Regions from separate parts of the Streptomyces sp. NPDC015171 genome, predicted to be linked through region 2. Evidence: riboswitches for the same ligand, from Rfam matches in the RefSeq annotation. Region 2 holds a riboswitch; each other region holds the start of a gene.

Region 1 (7,330 bases), on a different contig from region 2:
CGGCCGGGCCGTGGGGTGGTGCCGTCCTCGGGCTGCCGGCAGCCGCCGCCCGGCGATCTCCATGCCGCCCCCTCCCCCGGTCAGTAGGCCGGCATCGTGCGCGGGCCCAGGTCGTCGCGGGCGGGCGGGGGCGCGAGCCGCACGGTGGCGCCGAGGACGCTCACGCCGTGCGGGGCGACGACGACCGGCTCCAGGGTGACCGCGACCACCTCCGGGTGGTCGTCGACCAGCCGGGACACCCGCAGCAGCAGCCTCTCCAGCGCGGGGGTGTCCACCGGTGTGGAACCGCGCCAGCCGAACAGCAGCGGTGCGGTGCGGATCGAGCGCACCAGCGAGGTGGCGTCCCGGTCGGTGACGGGGATCAGCCGGTGGACGGTGTCTCCGAGGAGCTGTGAGGCGGCACCGGCGAGGCCGAAGGAGAGCACGGCCCCGGCCGCCGGGTCGATCACCGCGCGGACGACGGTGTCGACCCCCCTGGGCGCCATCGCCTGCACCACCGGCCGCAGTTCCTCCGGCGGTCCGAACAGCTCGGTCAACTCGGTGTACGACCGCAGCAGTTGCTCCTCGTCCGCCACGTCGAGGCGGACACCGCCGAGGTCGGCGCGGTGCCTGAGGTGCGGGGCGGTGGCTTTGAGGGCCACCGGGTAGCCGAGGGCGCGGGCGGCCTCGGCGGCGGCTTCCGCGGTGGGCGCGGGGACCGCCCGGCGGACGCGGATGCCGTACGTGCCGAGCAGGTCGCAGGTCTCGGCGGCGGAGAGGGTGAGCCCCGCCCCGCGCTCCAGCAGCCCCGCGATCAGCCGGGCCGCGCCCTTCTCGTCGATGTCGTCGTACTCCGGCACCTTCCCGGGGTCGGCCGCCTCCCGCCGCCACTGCGCGTACTTCACGGCTTCGGAGAGCGCGCGGACGGCGCGTTCGGCTGCGGGGTAGGCGGGGATGAGCCGGGAGTCCTCGGGAGGGGCCGCGAGGACGGCGGAACCGCCCGCCTCCGCCCCCGCCGCCGCCGCGGTGCCGGGCGCGTCCCCGGCGGCCCGCGGGGCGGTGCTCGTCGCGGCCGACAGCGCCTCCGCGAGGCCCCCGAGTTCCACGTGCACCACCAGGACCGGCTTGTCCGGAACCGAGGCCGCGGCCGAGCGCAGCGCCTCCGCCAGCTCGGCGTCCCCCGGCGACGCCTCGCCGATCGCGGGAATGGCGGTGACCACGACCGAGTCGCACGTGTCGTCCGCGAGCGCGGCCGACAGCGCCCGGTGGAAGTCCTCGGCGCGCGCCCCGGTCGTCAGGTCCACCGGCCGCGCCGGCCGCAGCCCCTCGGCGACACAGCGGTCGTACGTCAGCACGCCCAGCGACTCGGAGTTGCCGAGGATGGCCACGCGCGGCCCCGCGGGCAGGGGCTGCCGCGCGAGCAGCAGCCCCGCGTCGACCAGCTCGGTGATCGTGTCGACCCGGATCACGCCGGCCTGCCGGAGCAGCGCGGAGACCGTCGCGTACGGCAGCCGGGTGGCGCGGACCGCGTGCCCCTGCGGTGCCGTGCCGGTCCCCTGCACCACCACCAGCGGCTTCGCCGCCGCCGTCCGCCGGGCGAGCCGGGTGAACTTGCGGGGGTTGCCGATGGACTCCAGGTACATGAGGACGACGTCGGTCTCGGGGTCGTCGTACCAGTACTGCAGGACGTCGTTGCCGGAGACGTCGGCGCGGTTGCCGGCGGAGACGAAGGTGGAGACGCCGGTGACACCGGTCACGCCTCCCCCGCGCCGGTGCAGCCGGGACAGCAGGGCGATACCGATGGCGCCGGACTGGGCGAACAGGCCGATGCGGCCGGCGCGGGGCGGCTCGGGGGCGAGGGAGGCGTTCAGCCGGACGTCCGGGGCGGTGTTGATGACACCGAAGGCGTTCGGGCCGATGATCCGCATGCCGTACGCGCGCGCGGCCTGCACCAGGGCGCGCTGCCGCACGCGCCCCTCCGGCCCGCTCTCGGCGTAGCCCGCGGAGAGCACGACCAGCCCCTGGACGCCGTGCTCGCCGCACTCGGCGACCACGGCGGGCACGTGCGCGGCCGGTACGGCGACGACGGCGAGGTCGACGTGCCCGTCGATGTCCCGCACCGAGCGGTGCGCGGGCACCCCGTCGACCTCCTTGAGGTCCTCAGGGAATGCCTTGTTCACGGCGTGCAGCGGGCCGGTGTAACCGGCGTCGCGGATGTTGCCGAGGACGCTGCGGCCCACCCCGCCGGGGGCGCGGCCGACGCCCACGACCGCGACGGAGCCGGGCGCGAGGAGGCGCCGGACCGAGCGGGCCTCGGCGCGCTGCTCGCGCGCGTGCTGGACGGCGACGGAGCGGTCGGTGGGTTCGAGGTCGAACTCCAGGCGGACGACGCCGTCCTCGAAGCTGCGCTGCTGGGTGTAGCCGGCGTCCGTGAACACCTTGATCATCTTGTTGTTGGCGGGCAGCACCTCGGCGGCGAAGCGGCGGATGCCCCGCTCGCGCGCGACGGCCGCGATGTGCTCCAGCAGGGCGGAGGCGACCCCGCGGCCCTGATGGGCGTCCTGCACCAGGAAGGCGACCTCGGCCTCGTCGGCGGGCGCGGAGGCGGGCAGGCCGTCGGCGCCGATGCGGTCATAGCGTACGGTGGCGATGAACTCGCCGCCGATGGTGGCCGCGAGTCCGACCCGGTCCACGAAGTCGTGGTGGGTGAAGCGGTGGACGTCCTTGGCGGAGAGCCGTGGGTACGGCGCGAAGAAGCGGTAGTACTTCGACTCGTCCGAGACCTGCTCGTAGAAGCTGACCAGGCGGTCGGCGTCATCGGCGGTGATGGGCCTGACGCGTGCGGTGCCGCCGTCGCGCAGCACCACGTCCGCCTCCCAGTGGGCGGGGTAGTGGTGCCGGTCCTGCCGGTCCGCCGAGGTCTGCATGGGCCCCAGAGTACGGCTCGCGTACGACAACGGCGCGAGGCAGTCTGTGGGGGACGGAGAGCCGGACCGAGGCCGCGGTCCGACCTCACACCGGAGCGGGACGAGGGCCCTCTCCGGGCATGCCCCACGATGTGGGAAACTGGTCTAGACAACCCTGAGCACTGAAGGGCAGCAACACATGGCTGAGCGCCGCGTCAACGTCGGCTGGGCCGAGGGTCTCCACGCCCGCCCCGCCTCCATCTTCGTCCGAGCCGCCACGGCCACAGGCGTCCCGGTGACCATCGCCAAGGCTGACGGCAACCCCGTCAACGCGGGCTCCATGCTCGCCGTCCTGGGCCTGGGCGCCCAGGGTGGCGAGGAGATCGTCCTCGCCTCCGACGCCGAGGGCGCGGACGTCGCCCTCGACCGTCTGGCCAAGCTGGTCGCCGAGGGCCTGGAAGAGCTGCCCGAGACCGTCTGAGCACGTCTGAGTACGTCCGCGTACACCTGCGTACGTCTGCGTATGTCTGAGACTGACTGAGCGATCACCGCACAGCACGCCGGAGCCGCGTTCGCCCGCAAGGGCGGCGCGGCTTCGCGGTATGCGCCGACGGGCGTGCCTGTCAGTGGTCCTGTGCGCCAGGGCCGGGTGTGCGCCGGTGGCCGCGTACGCGAGGGCCGTGCGCGCGCCGGTGGCCGTGCGCGCCGGCTCGGTCCACCGGAATCCAGAACCCTGCGTCACAGCCGTTCCGCGCCGGCCGTGCACCCGCCGCGCGACCCAATTCCGGGTACAACCGAATTCGGGCAGCAGAAATGACTCCGCCCCCGAATTACTCTTCTTTGTATACGGCGTCCGTGTTAATGGCGCGGGCTCGAAATGTTTACGGCATGTTGCGAAGTCCTCACACGCTCCGCAGCGCCGGAAAAGCGCAGCCGGTGCGCGCCCGTCGCGCGCTCGGTGTGCAGCGCCGTCAGCGCCCGCGCGCGCTCGCCGTCCCCGCGCGCCACCGCGTCCACGATCGCACCGTGCTCCACCCAGGACTCCACCGGGCTCAGCGGTGCCTCCACCGCGTACATCCAGGCGATCTTGTGCCGCAGCTGGGTGAGCATCGAGGTCAGCGAGGGGCTGCCGGAAGCCTGGGCGAGCGTCTCGTGGAACCAGCCGCCCAGCGAGCGCAGATCGTCGCTGTTGCCGCGCCGGGCCCGCTCCTGGCCCAGCCTGACCAGGCCGCGCAGCACCTTCAGATGGGCCTCGGTGCGCCGCTGGGCGGCCCGGGCGGCGCCCAGCGGTTCCAGCAGCATCCGCATGTCCAGCAGGTCGGCAGCCTCGTGCTCGGCCGGCTCGGCCACGCACGCGCCCGCGTGCCGGCGCGTCACCACGAAGCCCTCGGCCTCCAGGGTGCGCAGCGCCTCGCGCACGGGGACGCGCGAGACACCGTAGCGGCGGGCCAGGACTTCCTCGGTGAGGCGGCTGCCGCGTTCGTAGACACCGGCGATGATGTCGTCCCGGACAGCGGTGCACACCGAGTGCGCCGGAATACGCATGACCGACCTCCGCCTTAATCCCCGTGAAACGCCGACGATGGACGCGTGTCCCGTGACTCTATTCCAATGAGCCGGAATTTCCGACGGCGGGCCGTAATCCATGGATATATTTTTGGACAGCGGACCTGCGGCGCGGCGTGAAAAACGGCGAAAGCCCCGGCTCGGTGAGCCGGGGCTTCGGACGGTGCTGGGGTGGCGTCAGATGTTCACGCCGTGCTTGCGGAGGTAGGCGACCGGATCGATGTCCGAGCCGTAGTCCGGGGTCGTCCGCGCCTCGAAGTGGAGGTGCGGGCCGGTGACGTTGCCGGTGGCGCCGGAGAGGCCGATCTGCTGGCCCGGGAGGATCTTCTGGCCCACCGTGACGCCGATGGACGACAGGTGCCCGTACTGGGTGTACATGCCGTCGGCCATCCGGATCACGATCTGGTTGCCGTACGCGCCGCCCCAGCCCGTGGAGACGACCGTGCCGGCGCCGACCGCGTGGACGGAGGTGCCGCTGGCCGCGTGGAAGTCGATGCCGGTGTGCGAGCCGGAGGACCACAGGGAGCTGCTCGCCTGGTAGCCCGTGGAGACGTAGGAGTGCGCGATCGGGGCGACGAAGGCGTTGAGCCGCTTGCGCTCGGCCTCGCGGGCGGCGCGGGCCTTGGCCTCGCGCACCTCCTGGGCGCGCTGGGCGGCTTCCTTCGCGGCGGCCGCCTCGGCCGCCTTCTGCTCGGCGGCCTGCTGCTGGGCGGCGGCCTGCGCGTCGATCTGCTCGGCGACGCCCTCGGTCGCGGTGAGGACGGGGGTCAGGCCCGTCTGCTCGGGGGAGGTCTCGGCGGCGAGCGCCGGGGAGGCGGCGAGGGTGCCGATGACACCGGTGGTGGTGAGGGCCGCGATGCCGGCCGCCTGGGCCGTGGTCCGCTTGACCCGTCCGGGCTTGCGGTGCTTCCCGGTGGCGCACATGAACGCCATGAAGTGGCTGGTCCTTTCCTTCCTTCTCGCCTACCGGGTTAGCTGACGGGTTCGGAGCAGGAAGGTCTCCTACGGGCCCCCCGCGGTCGCGCGGCGCCCGATTCACCCCAGGGGACGTGGGTCCCCGGCTCCCCTGGCTCGCGCCGTACGGGGACTCGGCGATGACTGTCCGGTGCCGCGGACGCGGCGTACTGCCTGACGAACAGCCCGCATGACGCTACGGCGGCCCGCTTTCAATCCTCAAACGAATCCGGTCTTTTGTAGCGCATCCCACAGGGCAGACGGGCAACCTCCGGCCCAAAACGGGCATCTGAGGAAGAGAGTGGAACAGTGTGGGCCCTCACGACCCGTAGGTCGTGAGGGCCCACACGCGCGCGTGCTGCCGCGCGGCTGCCGCGCGGCGCCGGCCGCTACTCCGCGGTGACGACGGTGACTTCGCCGATGCCGAGCGCCGCCACCGGCTCCTTGATCTGGGACGCGTCGCCGACGAGGACGGTCACCAGACGGTCCACCGGGAAGGCGTTCACGACGGCGGCGGTGGCCTCCACCGTGCCCGTGGCGGCCAGCCGCTGGTACATCGTGGCCTGGAAGTCGTCCGGCAGGTGCTGCTCGACCTGGTCGGCCAGCGTGCCCGCGACGGCCGCCGCGGTCTCGTACTTCAGCGGCGCCACACCGACGAGGTTCTGCACGGCGACGTCCCGCTCGGCGTCGGTCAGACCCTCCTCCGCGACGGTGCGCAGCACCTTCCACAGGTCGTCCAGTGCCGGGCCGGTGTTCGGCGTGTCCACGGAGCCGCTGATGGCGAGCATCGCCGCGCCCGTGCCCTCCGGTGCCGCCCGCAGGACCTGCCCGAAGGCCCGCACGCCGTACGTGTAGCCCTTCTCCTCGCGCAGGACGCGGTCGAGGCGCGAGGTCAGCGTGCCGCCGAGGCAGTACGTGCCGAGCACCTGGGCGGGCCACACCCGGTCGTGCCGGTCGGGGCCGACCCGGCCGATGAGCAGCTGCGTCTGGACGGCACCGGGCCGGTCCACGATGATCACGCGCCCGCGGTCGTCGGCGGTCACCGGCGGCACCGGCCGGGGCTCGCCCGGGGTGCCGGTCCAGGCGCCCAGGGTCTCGCCGAGCAGCTCGTCCAGATCGATGCCGGTCAGGTCGCCGACGACGACCGCGGTGGCCGTCGCGGGCCGCACATGGCGGTCGTAGAAGGCGCGGACGGCCGCGGCGTCGATCTTCTCGACCGTCTCCTCGGTGCCCTGGCGCGGGCGGGACATGCGCGAGGCCGCCGGGAACAGCTCCCTGGACAGTTCCTTGGCGGCCCGGCGGGAGGGGTTGGCCAGCTCGTGCGGGATCTCGTCCAGGCGGTTGCGGACCAGGCGCTCGACCTCGCTCTCGGCGAAGGCGGGAGCGCGCAGGGCGTCGGCGAGCAGGCCGAGCCCCTTGGCGAGGCGGGAGGCCGGGACCTCCAGGCCGATCCGGACGCCGGGGTGGTCGGCGTGCGCGTCGAAGGTGGCGCCCGCGCGCTCGAGCTCGGCGGCGAACTCCTCGGCGGAGTGCCGGTCGGTGCCCTCCGAGAAGGCTCGCGCCATGATCGTGGCGACGCCGTCGAGGCCGGTCGGCTCGGCGTCCAGGGGCGCGTCGAGCAGCACCTCGACCGCGACGACCTGCTGGCCGGGGCGGTGGCAGCGCAGCACGGTCAGGCCGTTGTCCAGCGTGCCGCGCTCGGGGGCCGGGAACGCCCAGGGCCTGGCCTCGCCCGGCTGCGGCTGGGGGTGGAACTCCATGGTGGCGAGCTCGGTCACTTGGCCGTCTCCTCGTTCTCGTTGCCGGCCTCTACGGTCGCTTCCTGCTCCGGGTCCTCGGGGACCCCGGCGTCCTCGACGGTCTCCGGGGACTTCGGCTCGTAGACGAGGACCGCGCGGTTGTCGGGCCGCAGCCGGGCCTTGGCG
Region 2 (7,330 bases):
CTCCGACGCGTAGAAGTCGACGTAGTCCGCCACCTCGAAGGGCAGGTGGAGGGTCACCTCGGACAAGGGGTGGAACAGCGGTTCGACGGTGTTCCGGTGCGCCGGGTCGGTGACCCAGGACGTGACGGCACGCCGTACGTCCGACCAGGCGGTGCGGCCGGCGGCCAGCAGCGGGTTGAGGGTGGGCCCGGCGAGCAGCGCGTGGTGGGGCGAGCCGAGTGCCGCGGCGGTGGCGCCCGCGTCGAGGACGTGGTTCCCGAGCCGGGCGCCGACCCTCCGCTCCGTGCTGCCGGAGGGCGAGAACACGCCATAGGGGAGGTTGTGCGGACCGAAGGGGTCGTCCTCGGGGACGTCGAAGGGGGGCATGGGGTGCTGCCTCACTCTCATCCGGGCCATGCATGGCGATGTGTTCCATGTGGTCGGGCCACACGTTACGGGCGATCTACGTGTCTTGGGCAGTGGTTCACGCCCCACTCGAAAGGTTGCTCGCATGATGTCTAAAGAGTTCGCAATGTCCGGATAAGCCTTGTCGGAGGCGGCAATTCCGGCTTAGCGTCCTTTGGGACACGGACGGGGTGGGTCCGTTCCATTGGGGGGACACGTGGGGGGACCCGTGGCCGGAAGCGTCGTCAGCGTGCCCGTGGTGGCCGACCGTGAGGTGCCCGGGCTGATCGTCAAGTTCGGTGGCTACCCGCTGCACCACGGCGGTGTCGGCGCGATCCGCAGCCTGGGCCGCCTCGGCGTGCCCATGTACGCCATCACCGAGGACCCGTACACGCCGGCCGCCTCCTCGCGCTATCTGAAGAGGGCGTTCGTATGGCCCACGACCGGCGCGGAGGACCCGGGCAGGCTCGTCGAGGGCCTGCTGCGGATCGGCCGCCGGATCGGCCGCCCGGCCGTCCTGATCCCGACGGACGAGGAGGCCGCCGTACTGATCGCCGAGCACCAGGGCGACCTGGCCGGGCCCTTCCTGTTCCCGCGCGTGGACCCCGTGCTGCCCCGCCGGCTGGCCAGCAAGCAGGGGCTGCACGAACTGTGTGCGGAGCATGGCATCGCCAGCCCGGCGGCGGTGTTCCCGCGCTCGTACGAGGAGATCGTCGCCTTCGCCGACACGGCGCGCTTCCCGGTGGTGGCCAAGAATCGCGAGGCGTTCGTCCGGCGCCGGCGGCCCGCCGTGAACGGCACCACGAAGATCGGCACGCGCGCGGGGCTGCTCGGTCTGGCCCGCGACTGGGGCGCGGAGCCCGGGGTGATCCTCCAGGAGTACCTGCCGCGCGAGGAGGCCGAGGACTGGATCGTGCACGCCTGCTTCGACCAGGACTCCAGCCCGCTCGCGTTGTTCACCGGCGTCAAGGTCCGCTCCTGGCCGCCGCACGCGGGCATGACGGCGAACGCGTACGTCGTCGACAACCCGGAACTCGCCGACCTCGCCGCACGTTTCATCAAGCAGATCGGCTTCAGCGGCATCATCGACCTCGACCTGCGCTTCGACCGGCGCGACGGACAGTACAAGCTGCTCGACTTCAACCCGCGCATGGGCGCGCAGTTCCGGCTCTTCGAGAACGAGTCGGGCGTGGACGTCGTCCGTGCGATGCACCTGCACCTGACCGGCCGCGCTGTTCCGGAGGGGGAACAGCGCGCCGGCCACCGCTACATCGTGGAGAACATCGACCTGCCCGCCCTCCTCGCCTACCGTCGCAGCGGCTACACCACACCGCACGCGCCGGCCAGGCCGAGCGGCACGGAGCTGGCCTGGCTCGCGGGTGACGACCCGCTGCCGTTCCTCACGATGCTCGCCCGCTTCGTGCGCCCGGGCGCGAAGCACCTCTATCAGCTGTGGCGGACCAGCCGCCGCGGCGGCAGCACCGCCACGAAGTAGGCAAGGCCACGACAGCGTGGCGTACCGCGTCCTGGGGAGGGACTTCGTGATCCGACCGGTAGCAGTGATCGGGGCGGGGCCGTTCGGCCTGTCCACCGCCGCCCATCTGCGGGCGCGCGGCATCCCCGTCCGTGTCTTCGGCGATCCCATGGTGAGCTGGCGTGCCCACATGCCGCAGGGCATGCTCCTCAAGTCGACGCCCGCCGCCTCCAGCCTCGACTGCCCGCAGCCCGGCCACACCCTGGCCGACTACTGCGACGCGGCCGGGACACGCCGGCTGGTGACCGACGAGGACATCATCCCGGTGGAGACCTTCATCGCCTACGGGGAGTGGTTCCAGCGCGAGCTGGTGCCCGAGCTGGAGCGGGTGCGGGTCGTCTCCGTCGACCAGGGCCCGGGCGGCGGCTTCGAACTCAAGCTGGACTCGGGCGAGCTGTTCACCGCGCGCGCGGTCGTCGTCGCCACCGGCCTGTCCGGGCTCGCCCACCTGCCGGCCGCGCTGGCACCGGCCGCGGCCGGCGGCCCCGCCCCGGCAGGCCCCGTCTCGCACAGCTCGCAGCACCATGATCTCGGCCGGTTCGCCGGCAAGGAGCTGATCGTCATCGGCGCCGGCCAGTCCGCGCTGGAGACGGCGGCGCTCGCGGCGGAGGCGGGCGCACGCGTGCGCGTGGTCGCGCGCGGCCGCGGCCGGGTGGCCTTCGGCGCCCCGCCCTGGAAGCAGCCGAGGTTCCGTCCCGAGTCCCCGTTCGGCCGCGCCTGGTCCCTGTGGGCGCTCAGCTATTACCCGCACTCCTACCGCCACCTGCCCGAGGCCGTCCGCCACCACCTGGTCCGCCGCGTCCTCGGCCCGCTCGGCGCCTGGTGGCTGCGTGAACGCTTCGAGAGCGCCGTGCAGGTGCGGGACGTCTCCCGGGTGGAGGGCGCCGAGATCCGGGACGGCAGCCCCGTGCTCACCGTCCGCGCCCATCCCGGCCACACCGAACGGCTCATCGCCGACCATGTCATCGCCGCGACCGGCTATCGCGTCGACATCGCGGCGATGGACTTCCTCGGCCACGGGCTGCGCACCCGGCTCGCGGTGAGCCGCGGCACGCCCCGGCTGGGCCCCGGCTATGTGTCCTCCGTGCCCGGCCTGTACTTCACCGGCCTGCCGGCCGCGTCGTCCTACGGTCCGGTGATGCGGTTCGTCTGCGGTACGGAGTTCGCCTCCCCGCGCCTGGCGCGGCACCTGGCCGCCGCCCACGGCTGAGCGGCGGCGCCGGCAGCCGCGGTCCCCGCCCGCCCGCTCCTGGGCGCGCGGGGACGCACCGGCCGAGCCACCGCCGCACCCTGCCGAGCCACCGCCGCACCTGGCCGAGCCGCCGCCGCACCTGGCCGAGCCGCCGCCACACCGCCATCAAGGCACCTACAGACCCCACTTGGGGGCGAACAGCACGTAAGTGCGTGGAACGGCAGGTGAGTCGGGGGGCCGCCGTGTCCGTATTCTCTGGTCATGGCACCCACCCCCGCATATGCACTGATCGCCACCGACCTGGACGGGACGCTGCTGCGCGGCGACGACACCGTCTCCGACCGGTCGCTCGCCGCGCTCGCGCGGGTGGCGCGGGCCGGTGCCCGGCACCTGGTGGTGACGGGCCGCCCGGCCCCGCGGGTACGGCCCCTCCTCGCGGACCTGGGCTGCACCGGGCTCGCGGTGTGCGGGCAGGGCGCGCAGGTCTACGACGCCGGGGGCGACCGCCTGCTCTGGTCGGTTCGGCTGGACCGGGAACTGGCCGAGACCGCGCTCGGCAAGATCGAGGCGGAGGTGGGGCAGGTCTACGCGGCGGTCGACCAGGACGGCGTGGACGGACTCACGCTGATCGAGCCCGGCTACCGGATGCCCCACCCGACCCTGCCCGCGGTGCGCGTCGCCCGCCGCGACGACCTGTGGTGCGCGCCCATCAGCAAGGTGCTGCTGCGGCATACGTCCCTGTCCGACGACGCGTTGGCGGCCGTGGCGCGCGCGGCGGTGGGTTCGCTGGCGACGGTCACCATGTCGGGGCCCGGCACCGTGGAACTCCAGCCGAGCGGGGTGACGAAGGCGACCGGCCTCGCGCTGGCCGCCGAACGACTTGGGATCGGCGCCGCGCGGACGCTGGCCTTCGGCGACATGCCCAACGACATCCCGATGTTCGGCTGGGCCGGACGCGGTGTCGCCATGGCCAACGCCCATCCCGAACTCAAGGCGGTGGCCGACGAGATCACCCTGTCGAACGAGGACGACGGCATCGCCGTCGTCCTCGAAAGACTGTTCCCGACCGACTGACCGGCACCTCAGTAGCCACCGGCCGATCGGGCGGATCGGGCCGATCGGACCTGCCGGGGGCCGGGTGCCGGTCGGCCGGGCCTGCCGGGTGTCGGGGCCGAGTGCCGGCCGGCCGGGCCTGCCGGGTGCCGGCCCGCGGCTGTCAGTACGCGCTGAAGACGTTGTCGATCGAGCCGTACCGCGCGGCCGCGTAGTTGCAGGCGGCGGTGATGTTCGCGACCGGGTCGTAGATGTCGAACGAGGTTCCGGCGACGTGGTAGGCGTTGAACGTCGGGTCGATGACCTGGAGCAGGCCCTTGGACGGGATGCCCTTGGCGGCGTTGGAGTCCCAGAGGTTGATGGCCGCCGGGTTGCCCGAGGACTCCCGGATGACGTTGCGGTAGATGCCGTTGTAGGTGCCCGGGATCTTCTTCTCGCTCATGATCGCGAGCGACTCGCGGATCCAGCCGTCGAGGTTGTTCGGGTATCCGGCGGGGGTGGTGGCGGCCGTCGTGGTGGTGCCGGTGGTCGCGGAGGCGCTGGTCGCGCCGATGAGCGGCAGGACGAGGAGGGCCGCGCCGGATCCGACGGCGGCGAGGGTGCGGACGAGGCGGGTGCGGCGGTGCTGAGCGGCAGCGAGCATGGGGGATTCCTCTCCGGCGCCTACGAGGTGAGCTGTCGGGTTCGGGCGGGGAGGTGCCCGGCCGTGCCTGGGGAGGGCACGGCTTCACCCCGAGCCGTTCCGGTGCGGCATGGGCCGTTCCGGTCCGGCGGCTTACCTGGGTCCCCCGCTCCTGCCGTACGAATGAGTTCGTCGATGGGTTATGCGGGCGGCGGCAGGATTAGGCGTCCGCCCGACGGCCCGGAACGTATGCGACCGCACATGTCGGGAACAAGTACCGGATTCACGCAATGCGCCATTTGACCTTGATCGACGCCGTATGAGGCGCTTGATCCTTTGCGGTTGCCAATCCTCAACTCGCCGACGCGGCAAGGGGTGGTGGGGGTCCGGGGGAGTGAAGTGGACCCCTGGGGCGAGTGACCCAATTCACGAAATGGCAAAACCCTGCAAATCAGACATGAGGGATTAGAGGGATTCACGCCTGAAGTCGGACTAATGGTGGAAGCCGGGATGTGGTGCGTGTCGTTGCCGTAGTGGTCGATGGGGGGAGAGTGACCGAAAGGGGGGCCTGGAGAGGTCACGACACGGTGCTCGGATTACTGTTAAGTCGATAAATGTCCGTTATTACCATCTGATCAAAACCATGGCGGTCATGGTCCGATACCGCCCGGGCTGGACCGGTGGGCGCTATCGGTGATCGAAACGGGACCGGATACGCTGACTTGAGTGAGGGCAACGACCTATCGACAAACCGCGTAATCGCCAGCAGACACCAGCAGACAGGAGACCCCTCGTGACCGTCGTCGGGCCGTTCGGGCTGAGCGTGCGGGACCAGGCTCTGGAAGCCGATGTCCAGGCCGGATTGGCGGCTGTCGAGGAAGGCTTGCTCGAGGCCACCAAGAGCGAGGTCCCGTTCATCACGGAGGCCGCGCAGCACCTCCTACGGGCCGGAGGGAAGCGTTTCCGGCCACTTCTCGTGATGCTCGCCGCCCAGTTCGGCGACCCCTACGCGCCGGGCGTCGTGCCGTCGGCCGTGGTCGTGGAGCTGACCCACCTCGCCACGCTCTACCACGACGACGTCATGGACGAGGCGGCCGTGCGGCGCGGCGTGGACAGCGCCAACACCCGCTGGGACAACTCCGTCGCCGTCCTCACCGGCGACTTCCTCTTCGCCCGCGCCTCCCAGATCCTCGCCGACCTCGGCCCCGAGGCGGTCCGGGTGCAGGCCCTGGCCTTCGAGCGGCTGGTCACCGGTCAGATCCTGGAGACCGCGGGTCCCTCGGACGGGCGCGACCCGGTCGAGCACTACCTGGACGTGCTCGGCGGCAAGACGGGCTCCCTGGTGGCGGTGGCGTGCCGGTTCGGCGCGATGATGTCCGGCGCGGACGAGACGGTCGTCGACGTACTCACCCAGTACGGCGAACGGCTGGGAGTCGCCTTCCAGCTCGCGGACGACGTCCTGGACATCGCCTCCGACTCCCACGAGTCCGGCAAGACCCCGGGCACCGACCTGCGCGAGGGCGTCCCGACCCTGCCGGTGCTCCGGCTGCGCGAGCGGACCGCCCGGCTGGGCCTCGCCGAGGACCTCGCGCTGTGCGAGCTGCTGGACTCCGACCTCAGTGACGACGGCCGGCACGCGGAGGCGCTGACCGCCCTGCGCGCGCACCCCGCGCTGGAGCAGGCCCGCCGGGACACCGTCCGGTACGCGGAGGAGGCGCGGGCCGCGCTGGCCCCGCTGCGCGAGTGCGACGCCAAGGCGGCGCTGCTGGAGCTGTGCGACGCGGTGGTGCACCGGGCCGGCTGACCCGGCCGGACACCGCCGCGCACGGCACCCCCCCGGCCCGACCCCTACGGGTCGGGTGGAGATGTCGCCTTCCTATGTCATACCGCAGGAGTAGACGCAGTTGGCTCCACGGTCTGACGCTTCCTCACGGCCGATTTGGTCAGATGGAAACCACGGAAATCACCACTCCTCACCGATTCGGGTGAGAATGGCGGCTCAGGTGGACCAGCGTGAGGACAGCCGCCGCCGACGACGGAGGTAAGGCACACATGGCACCGTACGAATCCGACGACGCACTGAGCGCCGCCCGGGACGAGGACGCGCCCTCCGGCCGGCGCAAGGCCGCCCGGTACGCGGTCCCGGTCGCGGTGGTGGGGGTGGCGGCGGCCACGATCGGGCTGGTCCCGGCGCTCGCCGACTCCGGCGACCCCGACCTGCCGAAGATCAGCGCACAGCAGCTCATCGAGAAGATCGCCAAGTCGGACGTGCAGCAGCTGTCCGGCACGGTGAAGATCAGCACCGACCTCGGCCTGCCCGACCTCGGCGGCCTGGAGAACGGCCTGCTCTCCGGCGCCGCCCGGGGCTCGGGCGACGGCTCCTCCGCCGACCCGCAGACCAAGCTCACCGAGCTGGTCACCGGAACGCACACCCTGCGCGTCGCCGCCGACGGCCCCGACCGGCAGAAGCTCTCGCTGCTGGAGAGCGGCGCCGAGTACAGCCTGATCCACGACGGCAAGAACGTCTGGGGCTACGACAGCAAGA
Region 3 (7,330 bases), on a different contig from region 2:
CTCTTCGCCGGCTTCGAGACCACCGTCAACCTCATCGGCAACGGCACCTACGCCCTGCTCACCCACCCCGGGCAGCGCCACCGGCTGCAGCGGTCCCTGGCCGCGGGCGAGCGGGACCTGCTGGAGACCGGCGTCGAGGAACTCCTGCGCTACGACGGCCCGGTGGAGCTGGCCACCTGGCGGTTCGCCACCGAGCCGCTCACCCTCGGCGGCCAGGACATCGCGGCGGGCGATCCGGTGCTCGTCGTCCTCGCCGCCGCCGACCGGGACCCGGAGCGGTTCGCCAATCCGGACGTGCTGGACCTCGCCCGCCGCGACAACCAGCACCTCGGTTACGGCCACGGCATCCACTACTGCCTCGGCGCCCCGCTCGCCCGCCTGGAGGGCCAGACCGCGCTGGCCACCCTTCTCACCCGGCTGCCCGACCTGCGGCTCGCCGCCGACCCGGCCGACCTGCGCTGGCGCGGCGGACTCATCATGCGCGGCCTGCGCACGCTCCCGGTCGAGTTCACACCCACCGCGTGAACCGGAGACGTTCACTTCTGTGATCTTCACGTGATCTGCGCGGCATTAACTTGTGACAAGTGATCGTCTGCCTATACGTTCACCCCTCAGTGTGGCGCGGAGTTTCGGCGCCCACCGCTCCAGCTGTCGCTCGAAAGGCTTCCGCATGCTCTCCGGGAACGGTCGACACCGTCGCCCCCGTCAGGCTCCGGCCCTCCTCGTCGCGGCCGGAGTGACCGGCTCCGCCATCGCCATCCCGCTCCTCGGCGCGGCGAGCGCCAACGCGGCCGAGGGCACCACGTGGGACAAGGTGGCCGAATGCGAGAGCGGCGGCTCCTGGAGCGCCGACACCGGCAACGGGTACTACGGCGGCCTGCAGATCTCGCAGGACGACTGGGACACGTACGGCGGCGGGCAGTACGCGGGCAGCGCCGACCAGGCCAGCCGCCTCCAGCAGATCTCCGTGGCCGAGAAGATCCTCGCCGACCGGGGCACGACGCCCTGGGCCACCTGCGCCCTGCTGTCCGGCCTGACCTCGGACTCAAGCTCCGTGGACGTCGACACGGGCGTCGGCGGCTCCGGGGGCGGCAGCGGCTCGGGAGACACGTCCGGGGCCGGCGACTCCGGTTCGTCGGACGACTCCCACGGCTCCGACTCGTCCGGTTCGCCCGATTCTCCGTCCTCCACGGATGCCGACTCCGACGCCAACTCCGGCTCCGGCACGGGCTCCTCCTCGAAGGAGACCGGAAAGCCGTCCGCGAAGCCGGGCGAGGACTCCGGCAAGGACGCGGGCAAGGGCTCCGGCAAGGACACCGGTTCCAGCGGGAGCGACACGCCCGAGTCGGGCAAGTCCACCCCGCCGGCGACCGGCGGCCCGCGGGAGACCGAGGGGTCCCCCACGGCCACCCCGGACGCCGGGATCGCCGACAACCCCCAGCAGGCCGCCGGTGCTTGGAGCCTGGTCGACACCGGGTCCCTCGCCAGCGGCGGACGGCACCGGGGTGCGAGTGCGGACGAAGGTGCGGGAAACGGACAGGAGGCCGCCTCCTCGGGCCGGCACGCCTCCCGTGAGCCCGGCACCTACACCGTCCGCGAGGGCGACACCCTCTGCTCCATCGCCGACTCCCTTGACGTCGACGGCGGATGGCGGGCGCTGTACGCGGGGAACAAGGAGTCCGTCGGGTCCGACCCGAACCACATCTCCGCCGGTCAGACCCTGGAAGTTGGGGACGAAACAGGCGGTAAGTAGCGGGAGTTGACGCCCCACTTAGAGCCTAATGTCCGATTTGGCGAAAGTGTGGGATGAGTCTCAGAAGCCCTGATCGTCTTTGAAATTCCGGCGATCGCCTGCCTACGGTCAAGGCCGCTCGTCACCACGGGCCCCGGTGCCGCAACGCCGAATCCTGCCAGCGGCCGTCCGGGAACAGTCGACGCGTCAAGCGCCGTAGGCAGGAGCGGGGGACCCAAGGTAGGCGCCGGAACCAGCACTTGAGGCTGGAACCGGCTGGGGGTGAAGCCGCACTCCGCGCAAGCGGGAGGTGCGGCCGGGCAACTCAACCGGCCCGAACCCGACAGCTCACCTCGCAGGCGTCGGTGAGGGGATCGATCCATGCTGTTTTCCGGCAAGGGCAAGCACCGTCGTCCGTCCAAGGCCGTCCGCGCCGTCGCGCTGGCCGGTGTCACCGGCGCCGCCGTCGCCGCCCCGCTGATGGCGGCCGGCAACGCCTCCGCGGCCACCACCTCCGAGTGGGACACCGTCGCCCAGTGCGAGTCCGGCGGCAACTGGTCCATCAACACCGGCAACGGCTACTACGGCGGTCTGCAGTTCTCCGCCTCCACCTGGGCCGCGTACGGCGGCACCGCCTACGCCTCGCAGGCGAACCAGGCCACCAAGGCCCAGCAGATCGCCGTGGCCGAGAAGGTCCTCGCCGCGCAGGGCAAGGGCGCCTGGCCGGTCTGCGGCACGGGCCTGTCGAGCACCCCCAATGGCGGCTCCGCCCCGACGACCCCGTCGGCCCCGTCCACCCCGTCGACCTCCACGCCGGACTCGGGCAGCACCACCACCCGCTCCTCCGACGGGCAGGCCGCCTCCCGCTCCGCCGAGCGCCCGGCCGCCTCCGCCAAGAGCGAGACCGTCACCACCCCGACCGGCAAGACGGTCAAGAAGGGCGACGGCGAGTACAAGGTGGCCGCGGGCGACACCCTCAGCACCATCGCCGAGAAGCACAAGGTCAAGGGCGGCTGGCAGAAGCTGTTCGAGCTGAACAAGGACATCGTCCAGGACGCCGACCTCATCTACCCGGGTCAGCAGCTGCACCTGAAGTGACCTCCGGCTCCGGCCGGACCACGGGCCCGCACCCTTCCGCGGGCCCCGCCGCAGGGCCCCGTGCGGGCCACCCCCGTCCCCACGGGCTCCCCGCCCCGGTGCGTGTTCCCCCGTACGCACCGGGGCGGGGCTTTTTCGCGTCCGCCGCGCCCCTTCCCTTTGTTTCGTGAAGAAACAAAAGGTACCGTCGGCCTGTCCACGGGACGGTCGGTCGGTGGCCGACGCCTCAGGGACGGTTAGGCTCTAGTCGCAAGGCACACCAGCCCCGCACAACCAGCGTCACATCCACGAAGGAGATGCTCGTGCCGTCCATCGACGTCGTCGTAGCCCGGGAAATCCTGGACTCCCGAGGCAACCCCACGGTCGAGGTCGAGGTCGGCCTCGACGACGGCAGCACGGGTCGTGCCGCCGTCCCGTCCGGCGCCTCGACCGGTGCCTTCGAGGCCATCGAGCTGCGCGACGGTGACCCGAACCGCTACCAGGGCAAGGGCGTCGAGAAGGCCGTCCTCGCCGTCATCGAGCAGATCGGCCCCGAGCTGGTCGGCTACGACGCCACCGAGCAGCGCCTGATCGACCAGGCCATGTTCGACCTGGACGCGACCGACAACAAGGGTTCGCTCGGCGCCAACGCCATCCTCGGCGTCTCGCTCGCCGTCGCCCACGCCGCCTCCGAGGCCAGCGACCTCCCGCTCTTCCGCTACCTGGGCGGCCCGAACGCGCACCTGCTGCCGGTGCCGATGATGAACATCCTGAACGGCGGCTCGCACGCCGACTCCAACGTGGACATCCAGGAGTTCATGATCGCCCCGATCGGCGCGGAGTCCTTCTCCGAGGCCCTTCGCTGGGGCACCGAGGTCTACCACACCCTCAAGAAGGTCCTGAAGGGCAAGGGCCTGTCCACCGGTCTCGGCGACGAGGGCGGCTTCGCCCCGAACCTGGACTCCAACCGCGCCGCCCTCGACCTCATCCTCGAGGCCATCAAGGAGGCCGGTTACGTCCCCGGCCAGCAGATCGCCCTCGCGCTCGACGTCGCCGCCTCCGAGTTCTACAAGGACGGCAAGTACCTCTTCGAGGGCAAGGAGCGCTCCGCCGCCGAGATGACGGAGTACTACGAGGAGCTGGTGGCGGCCTACCCGCTCGTCTCCATCGAGGACCCGCTGTTCGAGGACGACTGGGCCGGCTGGAAGGTCATCACCGACCGTCTCGGTGACAAGGTCCAGCTGGTCGGCGACGACCTGTTCGTCACCAACCCGGAGCGCCTGGCCCGCGGCATCGAGGACGGCGCCGCCAACGCCCTGCTGGTCAAGGTGAACCAGATCGGCTCGCTCACCGAGACCCTGGACGCCGTCGAGCTGGCCCAGCGCAGCGGCTTCAAGTGCATGATGTCCCACCGCTCCGGCGAGACCGAGGACGTCACCATCGCCGACCTGGCCGTCGCCACCAACTGCGGCCAGATCAAGACCGGCGCCCCGGCCCGCTCCGAGCGCGTCGCCAAGTACAACCAGCTGCTGCGCATCGAGGAGATCCTCGACGACGCCGCGGTGTACGCCGGCCGCAGCGCCTTCCCGCGCTTCAAGGGCTGAGCCGTACAGGGTCACAGCTGAGCCAGTCGTACGTACGTCCCCGTACTCGGTCCCGTACCGTGTGCGGGGACGTACGCGCGTGGAACGGGAGGCGGGGAAGATGGCCGTGAAGGACCGTGACCGGTTCTCCACCGCGACCAGGCTGCGGCTGCTCGGCGAGCAGACGGCGGCCCGGGTCTACCGCTCCCAGGCCAAACGGCAGGTCCGCCGCTCCCGGCTCACCGGCCGCGCGGCCCTGCTCGCGCTGGTGCTGTGCTCGCTGGTCGTCGCCCTCGCCTACCCGATGCGGCAGTACGTCTCGCAGCGCGCGGAGATCGCCGACGTCCGGCGCAAGCAGGAGCAGGCACGCGAGCGCGTCGAGCAGCTGCGCGACCTGAAGGCCCGCTGGCAGGACGACGCCTACGCCGAGCAGCAGATCCGCCGCCGGCTGCACTACGTGATGCCCGGCGAGACGGGGTACGTGGTCGTCGACCCCGGCGCGGCCCGGCCCTCCCGCGCCGACCTCGGGGCCGCCCAGCGGCCCTGGTACGCGAACGTCTGGGACGGGGTCGACAAGTCCGACGCCTCCGACCAGTGACCGGCCCGCCGGGCCGGGAATCCGACAGAAAGCCATTCTGGAAGCAGTCATGGAAACGCCTCCGCCGCCCACTCCGCGCACCGAGCCCACCGACGCGGACGTAGCGGCCTTCAAGCAGCAGCTGGGCCGTCCGCCGCGGGGCCTGAGGGCCATCGCGCACCGCTGCCCGTGCGGTCAGCCCGACGTCGTGGAGACGGCGCCGCGCCTGCCCGACGGCACGCCGTTCCCGACGGTCTACTACCTGACGTGCCCGAAGGCGGCCTCCGCCATCGGCACGCTGGAGGCGGACGGCGTCATGAAGGAGATGACGGCGCGGCTGGGGACCGACCCCGAGCTGGCCGCCGCGTACCGGGCCGCGCACGAGGACTACATCCGGCGCCGGGACGAGATCGAGGTCCTCGCGGGCTTCCCGAGCGCGGGCGGCATGCCGGACCGGGTCAAGTGCCTGCACGTGCTGGTCGCCCACTCCCTGGCCGCGGGACCGGGCGTGAACCCGCTCGGCGACGAGGCCCTGGCGATGCTGCCGGAGTGGTGGCGCAAGGGCGCGTGCGTGACGCCGCCCGGCGCCGGGTGCCAGGCGGAGGACGCGAAGGACGCGGAGGACGGCGCGGGCCGCGCTGCGGCCGGCACCGCAGGGGAGGACGAGCAGTGACCCGTGTGGCCGCCGTCGACTGCGGCACCAACTCCATCCGGCTGCTGGTCGCCGACGCCGACCCCGCGACGGGCGAACTGACCGAGCTGGACCGCCGGATGACGATCGTGCGGCTCGGCCAGGGGGTCGACCGCACCGGCCGGCTCGCGCCCGAGGCGCTGGAGCGCACCTTCGCCGCCTGCCGCGAGTACGCCGCCGTCATCAAGGAGCACGGCGCCGAGCGGCTCCGCTTCGTCGCCACCTCCGCCTCCCGGGACGCCGAGAACCGCGACGACTTCGTGCGCGGGGTGCTGGACATCCTCGGCGTCGAGCCCGAGGTCATCACCGGGGACCAGGAGGCGGAGTTCTCCTTCACCGGGGCGACCAGGGAACTCACCGGCCGCGACGACCTCGCCAAGCCGTATCTCGTCGTGGATATCGGCGGCGGCTCCACCGAGTTCGTCGTCGGCGACGACCGGGTGCGCGCGGCACGGTCGGTGGACGTCGGCTGTGTGCGGATGACCGAGCGGCACCTGGTGCACGACGGCCGGGTCACCGACCCGCCCGCCGAAGAGCGGATCGCCGCCGTGCGGGCCGACATCGAGGCCGCCCTAGATCTGGCCGAGCGGACGGTCCCGCTGCGCGAGGCGCGCACCCTGGTGGGCCTTGCCGGGTCCGTCACCACGGTGTCCGCGATCGCCCAGGAGCTGCCCGCGTACGACTCCGCGCGCATCCACCACTCCCGGATCTCCCGGGACCGGGTGCGCGAGATCACCGAGTGGCTGCTGCGCTCCACGCACGCCGAGCGCGCCGCGGTCCCGTCCATGCACCCGGGCCGGGTCGACGTCATCGGGGCGGGCGCCCTGGTGCTGCTCGCGATCATGGAGCGGACCGGCGCCGAGGAGGTCGTCGTGAGCGAGCACGACATCCTCGACGGCATCGCGTGGTCGGTGGCGTGAGCCTCATTTATTACTAGCCAGTAGCCACCTGCTGAGCAGGTTGGATAACGTTTGAGCGTGCCGAGGGCCCCCTGGAGGGGCCCTCCGGCATGAGCGCGCGGAAAAGTTCGTGAAGTTCTTCACAAGGAATTCCGTCCGGCCGACCCCTGGAAGGGGTCCGAATGGCCCTTCCGGGGGCCCAAAGGCCGTTTGAACATGTTCAGATGAGGGGTGCGAAGGGGCCCCGGAGTGGCTGGTTCCGAGCGTGCCGTGACGCCCTCGCGGTCGCCCGAACGGCCCGGAGGAGCAGCTCACGCGGCATTGACAACGGGGCGAACCGCCCCGCGGTTCCCCCTTGATCGCATGACCTGCGTCACGCGAGTGGCGGAGGATAACACAGGGCCTGTCAGACCTTGTGAAGGGGCGCACGAGCGACCCCCCGGGGGCGGGTGGATACTCGATGGCATGAGCACCACGGAGCGTCCCAGGATCCTCGTAGTAGGCGGTGGGTACGTAGGCCTGTACGCAGCTCGGCGCATCCTCAAGAAGATGCGCTACGGCGAGGCGACCGTCACGGTCGTCGACCCCCGGTCGTACATGACCTACCAGCCCTTCCTCCCCGAAGCCGCCGCCGGCAACATCTCCCCTCGCCATGTCGTCGTCCCGCTGCGACGCGTGCTGCCGAAGGCGGAGGTCCTCACCGGCCGGGTCACCACCATCGACCAGGACCGCAAGGTCGCCACGATCGCCCCGCTGGTGGGCGAGGCGTAC

Evidence for each region. Region 2 has a riboswitch for cyclic di-AMP ahead of ACF073_RS03950 (transglycosylase SLT domain-containing protein). Riboswitches for the same ligand answer to the same signal wherever they lie in the genome.
Region 1: another riboswitch for cyclic di-AMP. It lies ahead of ACF073_RS32345 (M23 family metallopeptidase); the one in region 2 lies ahead of ACF073_RS03950 (transglycosylase SLT domain-containing protein).
Region 3: another riboswitch for cyclic di-AMP. It lies ahead of ACF073_RS17405 (transglycosylase family protein); the one in region 2 lies ahead of ACF073_RS03950 (transglycosylase SLT domain-containing protein).

The regions. Positions count from the first base shown of each region.
Region 1 covers NZ_JBIBUO010000015.1:55,001-62,330, forward strand. Annotated here, with positions in the region: gene ACF073_RS32330 (GNAT family N-acetyltransferase) at 81-2,906, opposite strand; gene ACF073_RS32335 (HPr family phosphocarrier protein) at 3,085-3,366, shown strand; gene ACF073_RS32340 (GntR family transcriptional regulator) at 3,744-4,430, opposite strand; gene ACF073_RS32345 (M23 family metallopeptidase) at 4,629-5,384, opposite strand; cyclic di-AMP (ydaO/yuaA leader) riboswitch at 5,398-5,555, opposite strand; gene ACF073_RS32350 (M16 family metallopeptidase) at 5,795-7,183, opposite strand; gene ACF073_RS32355 (M16 family metallopeptidase) at 7,180-7,330, opposite strand, start outside.
Region 2 covers NZ_JBIBUO010000001.1:856,987-864,316, reverse strand. Annotated here, with positions in the region: gene fahA (fumarylacetoacetase) at 1-366, opposite strand, end outside; gene ACF073_RS03965 (ATP-grasp domain-containing protein) at 635-1,879, shown strand; gene ACF073_RS03960 (NAD(P)-binding domain-containing protein) at 1,926-3,128, shown strand; gene ACF073_RS03955 (HAD family hydrolase) at 3,372-4,184, shown strand; gene ACF073_RS03950 (transglycosylase SLT domain-containing protein) at 4,327-4,806, opposite strand; cyclic di-AMP (ydaO/yuaA leader) riboswitch at 4,811-4,990, opposite strand; gene ACF073_RS03945 (polyprenyl synthetase family protein) at 5,579-6,589, shown strand; gene ACF073_RS03940 (outer membrane lipoprotein carrier protein LolA) at 6,838-7,330, shown strand, end outside.
Region 3 covers NZ_JBIBUO010000005.1:473,541-480,870, forward strand. Annotated here, with positions in the region: gene ACF073_RS17395 (cytochrome P450) at 1-525, shown strand, start outside; gene ACF073_RS17400 (transglycosylase family protein) at 671-1,753, shown strand; cyclic di-AMP (ydaO/yuaA leader) riboswitch at 1,935-2,109, shown strand; gene ACF073_RS17405 (transglycosylase family protein) at 2,114-2,830, shown strand; gene eno (phosphopyruvate hydratase) at 3,127-4,413, shown strand; gene ACF073_RS17415 (septum formation initiator family protein) at 4,514-4,990, shown strand; gene ACF073_RS17420 (DUF501 domain-containing protein) at 5,040-5,642, shown strand; gene ACF073_RS17425 (exopolyphosphatase) at 5,639-6,580, shown strand; gene ACF073_RS17430 (NAD(P)/FAD-dependent oxidoreductase) at 7,025-7,330, shown strand, end outside.